DNA from 2 places in the Pseudoalteromonas sp. Z9A6 genome. Region 1 is predicted to be linked to the other one. Evidence: predicted binding sites of a transcription regulator. Region 1 holds the regulator's gene; the other holds the start of a gene.
The links. The regulator LexA, encoded in region 1, represses DNA repair genes until DNA is damaged. The targets are predictions, from matches to a motif close to TACTGTATNNNNATACAGTA.
Positions count from the first base shown of each region.

Region 2: the regulator LexA is predicted to act here: its motif matches at 5,090-5,109, upstream of ruvC (crossover junction endodeoxyribonuclease RuvC).

Region 1 is NZ_WTKZ01000065.1:422-8,874, reverse strand. Features, by position in the region: gene ctaD (cytochrome c oxidase subunit I) at 1-1,109, opposite strand, end outside; gene coxB (cytochrome c oxidase subunit II) at 1,109-2,251, opposite strand; gene lexA (transcriptional repressor LexA) at 2,735-3,352, opposite strand; gene GQR53_RS17710 (PaaI family thioesterase) at 3,520-3,960, shown strand; gene GQR53_RS17705 (hypothetical protein) at 3,961-4,341, opposite strand; gene GQR53_RS17700 (hypothetical protein) at 4,655-5,380, shown strand; gene GQR53_RS17695 (chaperone modulator CbpM) at 5,443-5,763, opposite strand; gene GQR53_RS17690 (DnaJ C-terminal domain-containing protein) at 5,763-6,731, opposite strand; gene GQR53_RS17685 (endonuclease) at 6,963-7,616, shown strand; partial or broken gene GQR53_RS17680 (S41 family peptidase) at 7,724-8,453, shown strand, end outside.
Region 2 is NZ_WTKZ01000008.1:61,565-70,017, forward strand. Features, by position in the region: gene tolA (cell envelope integrity protein TolA) at 1-787, opposite strand, end outside; gene tolR (protein TolR) at 792-1,220, opposite strand; gene tolQ (protein TolQ) at 1,207-1,911, opposite strand; gene ruvB (Holliday junction branch migration DNA helicase RuvB) at 2,880-3,887, opposite strand; gene ruvA (Holliday junction branch migration protein RuvA) at 3,895-4,512, opposite strand; gene ruvC (crossover junction endodeoxyribonuclease RuvC) at 4,515-5,039, opposite strand; gene GQR53_RS05095 (FtsX-like permease family protein) at 5,170-7,671, opposite strand; gene GQR53_RS05100 (ABC transporter ATP-binding protein) at 7,661-8,374, opposite strand; gene GQR53_RS05105 (arylesterase) at 8,375-8,453, shown strand, end outside.

The DNA.
Region 1 (8,453 bases):
AAACCACCCAAGGTAAACAGCACAATAAACGCAATACTAAAAAGCATTGGCACTTCAAAAGTTATTGAGCCTTTCCACATTGTGGCAACCCAATTAAATACTTTTACTCCTGTAGGTACCGATATAAGCATGGTCGCGTACATAAAAAACAACTCGCCAGCTACCGGCATCCCAGTAGTAAACATATGATGAGCCCATACAATAAAGCTCAATAGTGCTATGGAGGATGTGGCGTATACCATTGAGGCATAGCCAAAAAGTTTTTTACGAGAAAAGGTAGGTACTATTGTAGATATAATGCCAAAGGCAGGAAGAATCATTATGTATACTTCGGGATGACCAAAAAACCAAAAAATGTGTTGGAACATCACCGGGTCGCCACCGCCTGCGGCATCAAAAAAGCTGGTCGCAAAATACTTATCGGTAAGTACCATAGTGACAGCCCCTGCAAGCACTGGCATTACCGCTATTAATAAAAAGGCAGTAATGAACCACGTCCATACAAATAAGGGCAACTTCATCCATGTCATGCCGGGGGCACGTAAGTTCACTATGGTTACAATCACATTGATTGCGCCCATTATTGAGCTAATTCCCATAATATGTACGGCAAATACAAACAATGCAGTATTATCATTACTGTATGTTGTGGACAGTGGTGCATAAAAAGTCCAACCAAATGCAGGACCCCCACCAGGCATAAATAACGATGCCAATAGGATTAAAAACGCAAACGGTAAAATCCAAAAGCTCCAGTTATTCATTCTTGGCAATGCCATATCTGGCGCGCCAATCATAAGTGGTATCATCCAGTTAGCAAGGCCTGTAAAGGCGGGCATAACCGCACCAAACACCATAATTAAACCATGCACTGTGGTCATTTGATTAAAAAAGTGAGGGTCGACCAACTGTAAACCTGGTTGAAATAATTCAGCCCTGATCACCATGGCCATTGCGCCACCAATTAAGAACATGGTCAGCGAAAAAATTAAATATAAACTACCTATATCTTTATGATTAGTTGTGTAAAGCCAGCGTTTAAAACCTTTAGCTGGGTGATGAGCATGATGAGCTTCATTGGCGTTAGGTTGTTCTACTATGCTACTCATTAGTTCGCCTCCACTTTGGCATCAAGTGCTGTCTGTATTTGACTCGGTTGAATAACATCACCCGTATCATTACCCCACGCATTACGTTTATAAGTAATAACCGCAGCTAATTGCTTTATAGATAACTGCTTGGCAAAAGCTTGCATTGCCGTACCGGGTCGTCCATGGATAACTACATCAATGTGATCTTTTATATCGCCAAGCACTATCGGGCTGCCTTTAAGTGCAGGAAATACGCCCGGTAACCCCATGCCAGTAGGTTGATGACATGCAGCACAATTAGCCATATATACTTGTTCGCCTAAAGTCATTAATTCTTCTTTTGGGAGGGTTTTATCAAGTAATGCGGCATCTGCTAATGCTGCTTTTTGTTTAGCCTGCTTTTCATCTGCAAGCCATGTTTTAAAATCAGCCTCAGATTTAGCGACCACCACAACGGGCATAAAGCCATGGTCTTTACCACACAACTCAGCACATTGGCCTCGGTAAGTACCTTCTTCGTTTATGTTCGTCCATGTTTCGTTTATAAAGCCGGGGTTAGCATCTTTTTTAACTGCAAAATCAGGTACCCACCAAGAGTGAATAACATCGTCAGAAGTCATTAAAAATCGTACTTTTTGATTTATTGGCAGTACAAGAGGCTTATCAACCTCAAGTAAGTAGTTAGGATTTTTATCTGCAAGATTCGCGATTTCATCTTGCGGGGTAGATAAAATAGAGTAGAACTCTACATCTTCACCCATATATTCATAATGCCATTTCCATTGCGAACCCGTAATTTTAATAGTGAGATCAGCTTTGCTGGCATCTTCCATTGCAATTAGGGTTTTAGTGGCTGGTACTGCCATAGCAATTAAAATAACAAACGGAATTGCAGTCCAAAGTATTTCTACTTTAGTGCTTTCGTGAAATTGGGCAGGTACAGCCCCTTTAGATTTACGGTGATGAATAAGTGCCCAAAACATAATTGCGAACACTATCACCCCAATCACACAACATATTATAAATATGGTCATGTGCAGCTGATATACATTATTGCTTATATCGGTTACGCCTTTGCGCATATTGTATTGGCTGTTAGCCAAAACTGGGTGCGAAAAAACACATAATATAAGCCACAAGGTAGAGGTCAGTTTACCCATGTGACGGCTCCTTTGATGCTATTGCGAATGCAAAGCGAAGAGGCATACGGCTTAAACGCCAATTCGTTATTTTTATTTTTTTAGCCAATCTTATTTAATATTGATTGGTTTTGCTGCGCCAACAACGAGTTTATGTATATTGTGTGTTCTCAAAACTAAAAAGCTGTGAGTTATTATTAGCTCAGCACATTAACAATTAGCTAAAAAACGAACAACAAGCAAGTTTTAGTATAAAAAACAATCAGGTGATATTGAATAATTAATAAAAAATCGGTAATCAACTGGGCAACAGAAAGTTCAAAATATGAGCAAAACAAAGGGGTTTAACGCATTCGGAGGGGGAAAATATAAGTGCAAAAAAGTTTACAGCTTAAATAGTCAGTGGGCTGTTTACGCCCTATTTTTAGTACAAATTTTAAAACAAAAATGCGTACTAGTTAGTACGCATTTATAAAACTGCTTGTTTAAAAGCTATTTTTAAAGTCACATCCAATCAGCGTTTCTTATAACGCCAACGGCTAAGCCTTCAATATTAAAAGACTCATTCTCAAGATCTACTTCAATAGAGTCAAAATCGTCGTTTTCAGCATGAAGTAATACTTTACGACCCGCTTTCTCAAGACGTTTTACAGTTACGTCTTCGTCTAGGCGGGCAACAACAACTTGTCCGTTTTCAGCGGTTTGAGTACGATGTACAGCAAGTAAATCACCATCCATAATACCAATATCTTTCATGCTCATACCGTTAACGCGTAGTAAAAAATCTGCAGCCGGTTTAAACATTAATGGATCGATTTTGCAGTGACTTTCAACGTGCTCTTGCGCCAAAATAGGTGAACCAGCAGCAACACGCCCTATAAGCGGTAAACCTAATTGTTCTGGCTCTTCTTCTTCAATTAATTGAATACCACGGCTTGCACCTGGTTTCATTTTAATTGCGCCTTTTTTAGCAAGTGCTTTTAAATGTTCTTCAGCAGCATTGGCACTTTTAAAACCTAATGTTTGCGCTATTTCAGCACGTGTAGGAGGCATACCAGTGTCTTTAATAAAAACTTTAATTAGTTCGAGTATTTGAGCTTGGCGGTTCGTTAATGGTCGCATACAACTGGTTTTCCATACAGTATATTTAACTGTGAGTATATACAGTTAAATAAAAATCGCAAATTTAAATTAAGCCTTAAAATAGCTAAAGTAATTTCACTTGTGTACATTTTAGGGATATAACTAAAGCTAAGTTTATAAATGATTAAAAATGCAAAGGAGACATTATGAGTATTTGGTACCAGCCCATCACCTTAGAGCTGTGCAAGCAGTTAGAACAAGGCATTAATGGCCAAGGAACATTAATGAAAACTATGGGGATAGAAGTCACAGAAATTGGCGATGATTATTTGGTTGCCACAATGCCGGCAATTCCTGAGCATCATAACCCAATGGGGATAGTTCACGGCGGTGCTAACGTTGTACTTGCCGAAACAGTTGCCAGCTATGCCGCTAACTTTGTTGTCGATTTTACTAAATTTTACTGTGTAGGGCAGGAGATTAGCGCAAGTCATTTAAAAGCATCTCGCAACGGCACTTTAACAGCAACGGCAAGAGCATTTCATATAGGTAAACGTAGTTCAGTGTGGGAAATAAAAATTACAAATAGCCGCAATGAGCTGTGCTGCGTATCAAAAATGACCGCAGCAGTCGTAGAGCGAAGATAGTTACTTTTCGATTGGGTAAATGGTAATTTCCATACCCGCACCAATCGCAGATATACGCAATAATGTATCTGCATCTAAGGCTTGATTAAAGCACTTAGGAGAAGTCCCTGATTCAAAACCAATATCAAACGTTCTACGTGAACAGCTTAACCATTGCTTTAGCGCGTTACGCGAACACGATTCAATAAGCTCACATATATGGTTTATGGCTTTATCAGGTGTGCTCACCTCACCTGTAGCTTCAATACGCGCTAGTTGACGGTATTCGTCTTTGTCATAATGTAAAATCGTCGCGACTTTTTTCAAGTCCGCCACTAGCAAACTAATATCTTGCTTTGATTCAAGCTCAAGATCTACATTTAAAAATTGAATTTCCGACATCGTTTCGTATTTATCCTCTAATAATTTCATTGCAAACTTTAACGCAGTTTTACCGTTATACCAAATCAACTATGCTCTATTAACCACTTTATATGGATATTTCGCAGCTTTTAAGTATTTTTTAGCATTTAAAGCTAGCTGGATATCAAATATTCAGCTCAATTAAACAGATAAGTCATGTTAGGAATTTAAGTGTAATCTTTTTTATTTTTAAATGATTACAGTAAGCTATAGTTTAAACTGCGACAAAATGTCGCAGTAACTTATCCTATTAATGTAATAAACTAGCCTCTAAAAATAATAAGACTAAAACATGAATAAAAAAATATTTAAACATGCTCGCAAGTTACATAAATGGTTAGGTTATTTATTAGCACTACAAATTTTAGCATGGTTACTAGGTGGTTTAATTATGAGTGCAATCCCTCTTGATAAAGTTTATGGGGAGCATCTTGCAACACGTAATCTTAATAACCCATTTACGCAGGCTGATTATGTTGCCTCCCTTGACGATATTGCCTCTCAGGTGGTTAATCCAACACAAATAATTTTTGAGAACTTCTTAACTACACCACTTATTACTGTCTTTAGTAATAACGAGCAGCAAAGCTTCAATGGCATAACAGGCCGACCATTTGAACCGCCAACTAAAATACAAATTACCGCAAATGCTAAAGCACACTTACTTATTGACGCTCATGTAACAAGCGCTGTACTACTAAAGCTAGGTATGCGAGAAGTAGGATATAAAACCAATGTTTGGCAGGTCCAATTTGACGACACATTTAACACAACACTGTACTTGTCAGAAAATAACGGCAAAGTTGTCACCGTTCGCAGCACACTATGGCGAATTTTCGACTTTTTTTGGATGTTACATATTATGGATTACGATGAGCGAGAGAATTTTAATAATCCACTACTTATTAGCTTTTCAGCAACTAGCGTACTTTTTTGTTTAAGTGGAATATTATTACTTATACAAAATATACGACTAAAACGATTTATCCGAATTAAAAATAAGAATAAATCAAAGTAGTCATATTGGTTTTTGAGAGCTAGCGCCCACTTATCAAAGAGTAAATAAGCCTAGGGCTTATTTTATTCCAAGTGCTTAAATCGACTCAAATGTCGCTTTAACATTTCGTTTTCGAAAATCAACTCATCACGCTCATCCAGCAATTGTAAAACTAAAGCTATTGCCGACCAATCTAACGAAAAGTCATGTTGGATACGGGCCGCTTTTTTAACTAAGGTCACTGCAGATACCGTAAATAGCCACTGCGTAACATGCTTCCCCTCAATTGGAACCGCAATATTATGCTCAACTAACTCATATAAAATTGCTTCGCTAATATCACTGCTCAAACATAGCTCTTTGCTAGTAAGTAAATCGTCTTTTTGTGTCACGATAATTTGCATTATGGCTTGCTCCAGTTATTACGGGGATTAAAGTGAGCTTTTTCGGCTAATTCTTCCCACAGTTTTTTACTGGTATCATCAATAGATGTTGGATTAACAATTTTAAGCACAGCAAATAAGTCACCTTTAGCTTTTTTACTCATTAATCCCTTACCTTTAATACGCAAGCGTTGACCAGACTGACTATTAGAAGGAATAGTTAATTGGATTTTTCCTGTCAACGTAGGTAAATTTAGCTTTGTACCAAGAGCCGCTTCCCATGGTGCAAGAGGGACAACTATATTTAGGTTATGACCCTCAACATCAAATAATGGGTGAGGCACTAAACTAATTTGTAAATACAAGTCGCCATTTTGCCCATTCGCTGACCCTAATCCGCCTTGCCCTTTTAGTCGAATTCGCTCGCCATTTACTGAACCTGCGGGAATTTTCACTTTTAGTGATTTTTTAATTTCAGTGACACGGCCACTGCTGTCTCGCTGCGGTAACATAAACTCAACAGGCTTCACGGTATCAACTAAAGTCTCTTCAAGAAAAATTGGGAACTCTATTTCCACATCTTGTCCTTTTTGCGCGCGAGCGGCGTTACTTCTGCTCTGCCCGGAACGATTGAATCCACCGGCGCCGCCAAACATTGAATTAACAAAATCAGAAAACTCTTGATCGGTTTGAGGATCGCTTTGCTGATAATTACTTTGCGATGAGGCATTGTTACCACCATAATGGCCTTGCTGTTGACGAGCACGATTTTGTTGGTGACGACGTAACTCGTCGTATTTTACACGTTCTTCTTTGTTATGAATGACTTCGTAAGCTTCTGCTATTTCTTTAAACTTATCTTCTGCTTGAGGCTCTTTGCTTACATCTGGGTGATATTTTCTGGCTAACTTTTTATAAGCTACTTTAACCGCTTTATCATCTGCATCAGGCGATATTCCAAGCACTGCATAATAATCAACAAATTTCATTTGCAATCCAAATCCTCATATTGAGTAAGCTTTAAGCATACTCCTTAACGGGTAACCTTGTGTGGTTAAAATACGATAAATAGTGAGAAATAAATGAATAGTGAAAATAACTTTGAGTAAAAAATTAATCAGGCACTTTTTATTAATATAAGCGTAGGCCTTAAGTTAACTTTATCTTTTATCTTCAAGGCTTTAAACTGCCCATTCCTGTAGTTCACATTTGTGATGGATATGACTCGATTTATTCTGGCCTTATTGGCTTGTTGTGTGTGCGTTTCGGTATCTGCCGAACAATTTACCCGTTTTTCAACGGCTAAAAGACATTTAATTAAAACCCTACCTGACAACGCCAAAAGCATTTACTGCGGTTGCGACATTAAAAAAGAAGGCAAAAAACTCGTTCCTGATCCGTCTAACTGTGGTTACATTCCTCGAAATACCCTTACCCGCTCAGGCAAAGTAAATGTGCGAGCACTACGCATTGAGTGGGAGCACATTGTTCCGGCGTGGGAATTTGGTCACCAGCTACAATGCTGGCAAGATGGCGGGCGTAAAAACTGCCGTAAAGTAAGTGCTAAATTTAGAAAAATGGAAGCTGATATAAATAACTTAGCGCCAGCTATTGGCGAAATTAATGCCGATCGCTCTAATTATCGTTTTGGTATGCTTAGCGAAAACGCCACACAATATGGCCGTTGCGAAGTAAAAGTAAACTTTAAGCAACGTGTAGTTGAACCGCCTGTTTATGCACGAAAACGTATAGCTGACACCTACGCTTACATGCAAAAAACATACGGTTTAAAAATCTCTGATAAACAGCAAAAGTTATTTAATGCATGGCAAAAGCAAGCATTCGCAGATACAAGTAGTGCGAGCAAGCTCTAAGCTTTAAGCTTTAACACTCATTTACATAAATCAAAGTTATAAATGTTGAATAAACGAGCGAGTGTTGTAATATTTTAAACAACTTATTTACAAAAAAGCCCTTACCTATGTTTAAAAATAATAAAACCTCGCTTGCCATTTTCACTGCATTTGCGGGCTTTGCTTTGACCGGTTGTGGCGGCGGCGGTAGCGGTATCGACTCAGCCCCTGTAGTTACAACACCTGTTAATAGCAGTCCAACATGGACTGCGGGTGTATTTGAACCCTCTAACGATTTAAAAAACTTTTGCGAAACCCCGCGTACGGGTAACGATCCCTTTAATAACAACGAGCCTTACCCAGATCAAGCCGGTTCTGCCCTTTACGAAAAACTCTGGCTTCGCTCTTGGAGCGACGAAACCTACCTTTGGTATGATGAGATTGCCGATAACGATCCTGAAAGCTTTGCCACAGTAGCCGATTATTTTGCCCAATTAAAAACAGAGCAGCTTACCGACTCAGGGGCAAAAAAAGATAACTTTCATTTTTCAGAACCTACTGAAGATTACTTTCAAGAAGCGCAATCGGGCGTTACTTCTGGTTACGGGATAAATTGGGCGTTTATTGGCGATACAGCCGACCGTATTTTACGCGTCGCTTATCTTGAAGATGATTCACCTGCAAGCCAAATAGGCTTTCAACGTGGTGATACTGTACTTTCAGTTGACGGTGTTAGCATTAATACCAATACAGAGTCGGGTGTAGATACGCTTAACGAAGGCTTATTTAGCCCAACTAACGGCGACTCACATACTATTGTTGTACGCAGTAACGATGGCGCCGAAAAAACATTTAATG
Region 2 (8,453 bases), on a different contig from region 1:
TAACTTGCGTTACTAAACCATTAAAGCCCAAACGAATATTAACTCGGCACTGTTGGTTTTTCATTTTTTCATCAATCAGTAAGTTTTGCTGAATACGCGCCATAATTAATGCACGGTACTTATCCACTTCGCTCACCACTTGTTGCTGACGTATTTTACTACGGGCAGCCTGCTCTTTGGCAAGTTGCTCTTGTAACATTTGCTCTTGCATTGCTTGCTGGCGTTTACGTTCGGCCTCAGCAGCACGCTCTTTTGCTTCCTCTTCACGCTTTTTGCGCTCAGCCTCTGCTTTTTTAAGCGCTTCTTCTTCAGCTTTGCGTTTGTCAGCTGCTGCTTTTGCTGCGTTTTCAGCTTCTTGCTTTTGCTTTTCGGCTTGCTTAGCTTTAGCACGCTCTTTTTGCTCAATGGCACGTGCTTTTTTAGCTTCTGCCTCGGCTTGCGCTTTTTCTTTCTCTTTAGCTTTACGCTCTTGCTCTAGCTTTTTAATATTACGTGCTTCTGATTCGCGTTGCTTGCGTGCATTGGCCGCTCTGCGTTCTAAATCACGGATACGTTTATCTTCAGCACTTTTTTTATCTTTTTCTTTCTTTTGAAGTTCAGCAATTTTTTGCTCAACTTGTTTTTGATCAACTGTAACGGCTGATACCGCTTTATCTGGCGTAGGTATAGCCGAATTAAGTGTTACTTCCATTACTTTAGGTGTTGGCGGATGAATATTTGCAGAAGCATACAAAAACCCACCAATCCCTAAATGAAGTACTATTGATTTTACTACTGAACTACTCATACAGCTACTTCCCCTCAAAGGATTCAGTCATTAATCCTACTGATGGTACGCCTGCATTTTTCAAAAAATCCATTAGTAATAATACTTCTTGATACGACACCTTACCCGAGCCTTTAATCATTACCGGCACGTCAGGATTTTTCATTAGCTGTAATTTTATAACCGCCGCTACATCAAGTGCTTCCATAGGCTCTTCAGGATCAGTACCTACACTCACGTAATATTTACCTTGTGCGTCTATTGAGGCAATAATAGGCGGAGTATCTTTAGTATCAACTAAATCAGACTCTTCCATTTTAGGTAAATCAACTTTTACACCATGCGTTATAAGCGGTGCTGTAGCCATAAATATTATAAGTAGTACCAACATTACATCAATGTAAGGTACTACATTAATCTCTGCGACCGGACGGCGCTTTTTACGCTGATACATTCGCTTGTGCCTCTATTTGTGTAGCTGCTTGACGGTGTAAAATATTAGCAAACTCTTCCATAAAGTTAATATAGTGAGACTCAAGCTTTTCAACACTGTTTGAAAAACGGTTATAAGCAATAACAGCAGGGATCGCGGCAAATAAACCCATAGCAGTGGCAATAAGTGCCTCTGCAATACCAGGTGCTACCATTTGTAATGTAGCTTGCTTAACTTCACCTAGTGCAATAAAGGCATTCATTATACCCCACACTGTACCAAACAAACCGATGTACGGACTTATAGAACCTACTGTTGCTAAAAACGATAGACTAGATTCCATTTTTTCAATTTCACGAGAAAGCGCAACACGCATAGAGCGGTGCGTTCCTTCCATAACAATACTCGCACTTTGAAATGTATTCTTTTTATGACGAGCAAACTCTTTAAAGCCCGAAGTAAACAAAGCTTCAATGCCTTGAGACTGACCGCTGCGTGACGATATTTCGTTATATAATTTGCTTAAATCAATACCCGACCAAAACTTTTGCTCAAATTTCTTAGCATTTATTAGCGCATCCGATATTGCTTTTTTACGTTGAAATATAATTGTCCACGACATTACAGACATGGCAACTAGCCCTAACATTACTAATTGAACAAGCAAACTTGCTTCTAAAATTAGATCTAAAAAATTAAGCCCTGATCCCACGTTAAACTCCTAAATAATTTCAAAATACGGCAAATTGGTTAATTTGTGTAAATATGACCGCTTACACGGCCAAAAGTTGCATCTAGTGTATCTAGTCCATTTCAAGCTGACAACGGTATTGCTATGAATAGGCAACAAAAAACGTTAAAAAAACAGCTTTAGTTGGCATTTCCCTTTGCCTCAGTATTTTATTTAAACTTTGAAACAAACTCGCTAACTATAAATATGCGTAAATATATGCATGAAACGTCATAAAATGCGCCGTTTATTCAAAATAAGAGCATAAACACTCAAAACCTATAAGCCTCACCTGTACGTAATAATAAAACTAATACCGAGCTATAACGAAATAAATTACTTAAGTTATAAATTTCATAAACTTATAAATTTAACGATTAATTAACGCACAAGATTCAAACAACAATAAAACTCACTAAATTAGTTTTTCTAATCTGAAAATACAAATTTTCTAGTTTGAACAAAAAAGTAAACTTACGTATTATTCTCCCATACCGAGCTAGCGCACTGAATGAGATAGTTTCATTAAGCCAAGTTCTTAGTAATAGGGTATTTTATCGTATTACATTGTTTTACTCTTTCTGGATAAAACCAAATTTAGTAAAACGTAGTTCCCCTGGATTACTTCCTTCAACTTGTTGTTTGCCCGCATTTTTTGCGGGCTTTTTTTTGCCTGCAATTTAGTGCGCTACATATTTTATTTATAAACTAATAATTGCCCTACCTAATTTACAATAAGTAATTCGCTTACTAGTTTGAATGGTACGCAGGATAGCTTCGCGAGTCTTAACGCCCTGTGAATTAACAGTTAACTATAAAGCGTATTAGTATTTTGAAATAACATTTGCAACAGAGTGTTGAGGTTTTGAGTATAATAATTTGAAACAAAGGGATACTGAGACAATTACCTGCTGCGCAATAAACCACAGCAAGTAATGTATATGATGAGGCTAATCTTTTTTAGGAAGTAAACCAAAGTGATAGTATGCACTGTCAGACACTATGCGCCCACGTGGTGTACGCTGAATAAATCCTTGTTGGATCAAAAATGGTTCTATCACATCTTCTATTGTTTCGCGCTCTTCGCCAATAGCAGCCGCTACATTGTCGAGCCCTACAGGACCGCCCATAAATTTTTCGATTATGGCGAGTAAATACTTGCGGTCCATATAATCAAAACCACTTTTGTCTACGTCAATCATATCAAGGGCTTGCTTAGCTACATCGGCGTTTACTGTGCCGTCAGATTTTACTTGAGTGTAATCGCGTACACGGCGCAATAAGCGGTTTGCAATACGCGGTGTGCCGCGCGAGCGCTGAGCAATTTCGGTAGCGCCATCATCACACATCTCTAAATCAAGGTAATGTGCAGAGCGCCCTACTATGTGCGATAAATCTTCTACAGAATAAAACTCTAATCGCTGCACAATTCCAAAACGGTCACGCAGTGGCGATGTAAGAGAGCCTGCTCGTGTGGTTGCACCAATAAGTGTAAATGCAGGTAAGTCTAATTTAATAGAACGCGCAGCTGGGCCTTCACCAATCATTATATCAAGCTGGTAGTCTTCCATTGCGGGATACAGTATTTCTTCAACTTGTGGGCTTAATCTGTGTATTTCATCAATAAACAGTACATCGCCTTCTTCTAAATTGGTAAGTAGTGCGGCTAAATCGCCTGCTTTTTCAAGTACAGGGCCTGATGTTGTTTTAATACTTACGTGTAATTCATTGGCTACAATATTTGCAAGCGTGGTTTTACCAAGCCCAGGTGGGCCAAATATTAATAAATGATCGAGCGCTTCACCACGGGTTCGGGCAGCTTCAATAAAAATTTCCATTTGCTGCTTAACATGAGGCTGGCCTCTATAGTCGGCTAAAAGTTTTGGTCTTATTGCACGATCTATAGAGTCTTCATTTGTTTTTTCAGTCGCATCAATTAAGCGATCCGCTTCAATCATGGGTTACTCACAACATAGATTTTAAAGATTCTCTAATAAGAACCTCAGTAGACATATCGGGTTTACTTATCGATTTTACTGCTTTTTGAGCTTGTGGCAATTTATAACCTAATGCAAGCAGTGCCGATACGGCATCATCCGCTGCATTATTAGCAATTGTCGCATCGCTCATTGGCTCTATTACTGCGCTGTCGCTAAATGGCGTAAATAAATCATTACCCCAATCTTTTAGCCTGTCTTTCATTTCGAGTACTAAACGCTCGGCTGTTTTTTTACCTACACCGGGTAATTTAACAAGCGATGTTGAGTCTTCGTTATTTACACAACTTACAAATTGTTTTGCCGACATGCCCGATAAAATAGCTAAGCCAAGTTTTGGCCCTACGCCATTTGCTTTTAATAGCTCTCTAAACAAGGCACGTTCAACTTTATTGTTAAAACCAAACAATAGTTGAGCATCTTCACGCACTACAAAGTGAGTGTAAACAATCGCATTTTCACCAATTTTTGGTAAATCGTAAAAACAGGTCATTGGCATTTGTACTTCGTAACCTACACCACTTACTTCGAGTAATATTTCTGGTGGTTGTTTTTCGACTAAAATACCATTTAAGCGGCCTATCATAGTTATTTCCTTAAACGTCCTCTAACGGTTTTGCTTGCGCTGCCCGCTAGTTTAATTAAATTTTGTTCTGAGTGGGCGTGGCAAATCGCAATAGCGAGTGCATCCGCTGCATCGGCCTGTGGCGTACCGGGTAGTTTTAAAATATTTTTTACCATGTGCTGCACTTGTGTTTTATCTGCGCCACCGTTACCCACTACTGCTTGCTTAATTTGCCTAGCTGAGTATTCAAATACGGGTAAGTCGGCCATCGCAGCGCCAACAATCGCAGCGCCTCTAGCTTGACCTAGTTTTAAAGCTGAATCGGGGTTATGAGCCATAAACACTTTTTCAATGGCAAAGGTTTCTGGCGAAAACTGCTCAATAAGCTGTGTAATACCTTGGTAGATCATTTTAAGCCTAACCGGAAAAGGATGATCGGCAAGCTTAATACAGCCACTGCCTAAGTATGTAAATTTAGAACCTTGGTGGGCAACAACGCCATATCCGGTCAAACGTGAACCAGGATCGATCCCTAAAATAATGGCCAAACTTGCATTCTCATTGTTATTATTTTTAAATTACGCCAATAATGCCAGAGCACTGTATAAATTACCAGTACAAAAAAACAAAAATGCCCACGTACTAGGTGGGCATTTACAGGAGCATGTTAGTTTAAGCTTACCCTAGGGCACGTACTAATCCTTGGGTGTTTTGTTTAAGTGTTCGGGCAATCATTAAATAACCTAAACCAGCCACAAATACGCCGCCAGCTACCGGCCCAATAATCCATATATGTGGGTGTAGCTTACCGGCTAAATCAAACATTTGTTGCTGCACAATTAAAAGCGCTATATCACTAAAAAATGCGGCAACTAAACCGGCTAAACCACCGAGTAATAAAAACTCATACAGGGTCGCGTTTTTAATTAATCGGCTTTTAGCCCCAAGCGTTCTAAGTATTACAATTTCTTGCATACGCTCACCTAAACTAGCTTGCACTTGCGATATAAGCACAAGCGCCCCACACAGCACAACAATAGCCAGTACAAAGCCAATGGCGAGAGAGACTTGCGATATAGTTGTTTGTATTTGCTTAACAAAGTTATCAATATCAATGGCTGTAATAGTAGGGTAAGTACGTAATAACTGACTAAAGTCACGTTTTTGATCTGGATTTATACGTACCGACGAAATATACGTCGCGGGAAAATCTGCAAGTACATCTGGGCTTAAAATAATAAAAAAGTTAGGTTTAAGCGTGGCCCAATTAACTTTGCGCACACTGGTGATTTTAGCGTCGAACGACTGCGAACCAATTAAAAATGTAAGCGTATCGCCTATCTCAACATCTAAACGCTCAAGCATCGACTCCTCTACTGAGGCTTCAGCCATCGCATTTTCACCAAACCACGTGCCTTGTGTTACTTCATTTTGATCAGGCACATTTTTAAGCCATGTTAGATTTAGCTCACGACCAATACCTGCACGTGCTTCTTCGTCTTTTTTCTCGTTGTCTTGCAGCGATACAGAACGTGCTACCAACTCGCCGTTCACCGCATTTACGCGCCCACGAATAGTTGGATAAAACTCTGATACCTGAATGTCTTTTTGAGCTAAATATTCATTAATTGGCTCAAGCTCATTTTGCGTAATATTAACTAAAAACGCATTAGGCGCGTCGCTTGGAAGTTGCGACTGCCAATCAGCAATCATGTCATTTTTAAGCACAACTAAAAACAGAAGCAGTTTAATGGCTAACGAAAAACTAATAAGTTGAACAGCATTTACATTGGCGCGTTTTTGAATAGACGCAATGGCCAACGACCAACTATTACCTGGTTTTAAACCCAGTTTTCGGCCACCACCAAAAATAAGCTTCGATATTAAAAACAACACGCCAATTAAGGTAAGTGTGGTTATAAATAAGATAAGCGTTATTTTTATGTTGTTACTAAATAACCACATTAATAAAAACACGGTTAGCGCACTCATACCTAAATGCACACGGCTTACTGCCAACTTGTCGCCTAAGTTACGGCGCAGCACTCTAAGAGGTGGAATATCAAATAAATCAAACAACGGCTTAATAGAAAACATAACAGCACAAATTACGCCAGTACTAATAGCCACCAGCCACGGCTTAAAACCACCTAAAGGTAGCTCTGTGCCCATACTTTTTGATAAATAACTTGTTGCTATTTCTTGCAAGCCATAACCAATTAATAGCCCAATACTTACCGCCATTGCACACACAAGCAATAAATGAAGCATGTATATTTTGCGGATCATTGAGCGACTACCGCCCAATGTTTTCATCATTGCTACTGGGTCGTATTGACGTTCACAATAACGTTTTGCTGAAACAGCTATAGCCACTGCAGCCAAAATAATACCTAATAGGCCGGCAAGTAATAAAAAGCTCTCTGCGCGGTTTAAACTGTTTGAAATGGGTGATTGGCGGTCTTTAACGCCATACCATTGTTGGTTTTCTTTCATTTGTGGTTTAAGCCACTCGTAAAAGCTATTTATGTCGGCCTCACTACCGGCATAAAGTTGGCGGTAATAAACTCGGCTACCCGGTTGCACAACTTCGGTTTTTGCCACATCGTCAATATTAATAAGCACACGACGGCTGCTTGAAAACACATTAAATGGCGCATCAGGTTCTTCTACAATAACCTTTGAAACATTAAATAATGCAGCGCCAAGTTCTACTTGCGCACCTATATCAATGTTTAAACTATAAAATACCGACTCACTTAGCCACACATTACCAGGCGCTGGCCCGCTATTGGCAACTTTAGTTTCACCGGTTAGGGTATCTTTAACTTTTAACTGCCCTTTGAGCGGGTATGCATTAGATGCTGCTTTTACTGAGCTGAACTGCATTTCGTCATTGGCAAACAACATAGTGTCGAAATACACCATTTGCGCCGTTTTTAAATTTTGGCTCTGTGCTTGAGTAATAAAAGCGGTGTCCAGAACATGGTCGCTTGCAAGTACACGGTCTGCTGCAATAAAAGCACTGCTTTTTTGCGCAATACTTTGCCCTATTCGCTCAGTAACCATCGACAGTGTAAGCACGGTTAAAACAGCAAGGGCGATAGCTGCGCTTATAACAGTGAGCTCACCACGGCGAAATTCTCGTGAAAATAATTTAAGCGCTAACTTAACCCACATTAGCAACGTCCTCTACTTGGCTTTTTACCAGTAAACCCGCTTCTATTTGAATAATGTGCTCACATTTTTGTGCAAGCCCTTCATCATGAGTTACTAAAATAAGCGTAGTGCCGTGTTGCGTGTTTAAATCAAATAATAAGGATTCAATCATTTTACCGTTTTTGCTGTCTAAATTAGCCGAAGGCTCATCAGCAAATAGTATTTTAGGTGTACCAATAAATGCTCGCGCAATAGCAACACGTTGCTGTTCACCGCCAGAGAGTTGCGACGGATAATGATCAATTCGATGGCTCAAGCCTACTTTTTCAAGCAAAGCAATTGCTTGCTCTTTTGCATCACTTTCACCAGCGAGCTCTGCTGGCAGCATAACGTTTTCAAGTGCTGTTAAGCTTTGTACTAACATAAACGATTGAAACACAAATCCAATTTTAGCCGCGCGCAGTGCAGCACGCTCTTCTTCATCTAAATTGTGTAATGGCTCGCCATCTAAAAATATTTCGCCGCTGCTTGCGGTATCCAGCCCCGCTAATAAACTGAGTAACGTTGATTTACCAGAGCCCGACGTGCCAACTATAGCAACAGACTCGCCATGCTTGACATTAAAGCTGATGTCGCTGAGGATGGGCAGCTCACCTTCAAAGGTAGAGACTACTTTAGACAAACCATTAACCTGAATTATATTTAATTGAGAAAGCGCTGACATATGACTCATTCAATCCTTCGTTTAGTAATCATTTTATTTTTAGTTATCAAACCGCTGAGCGCAGCAGCCGACAACACGA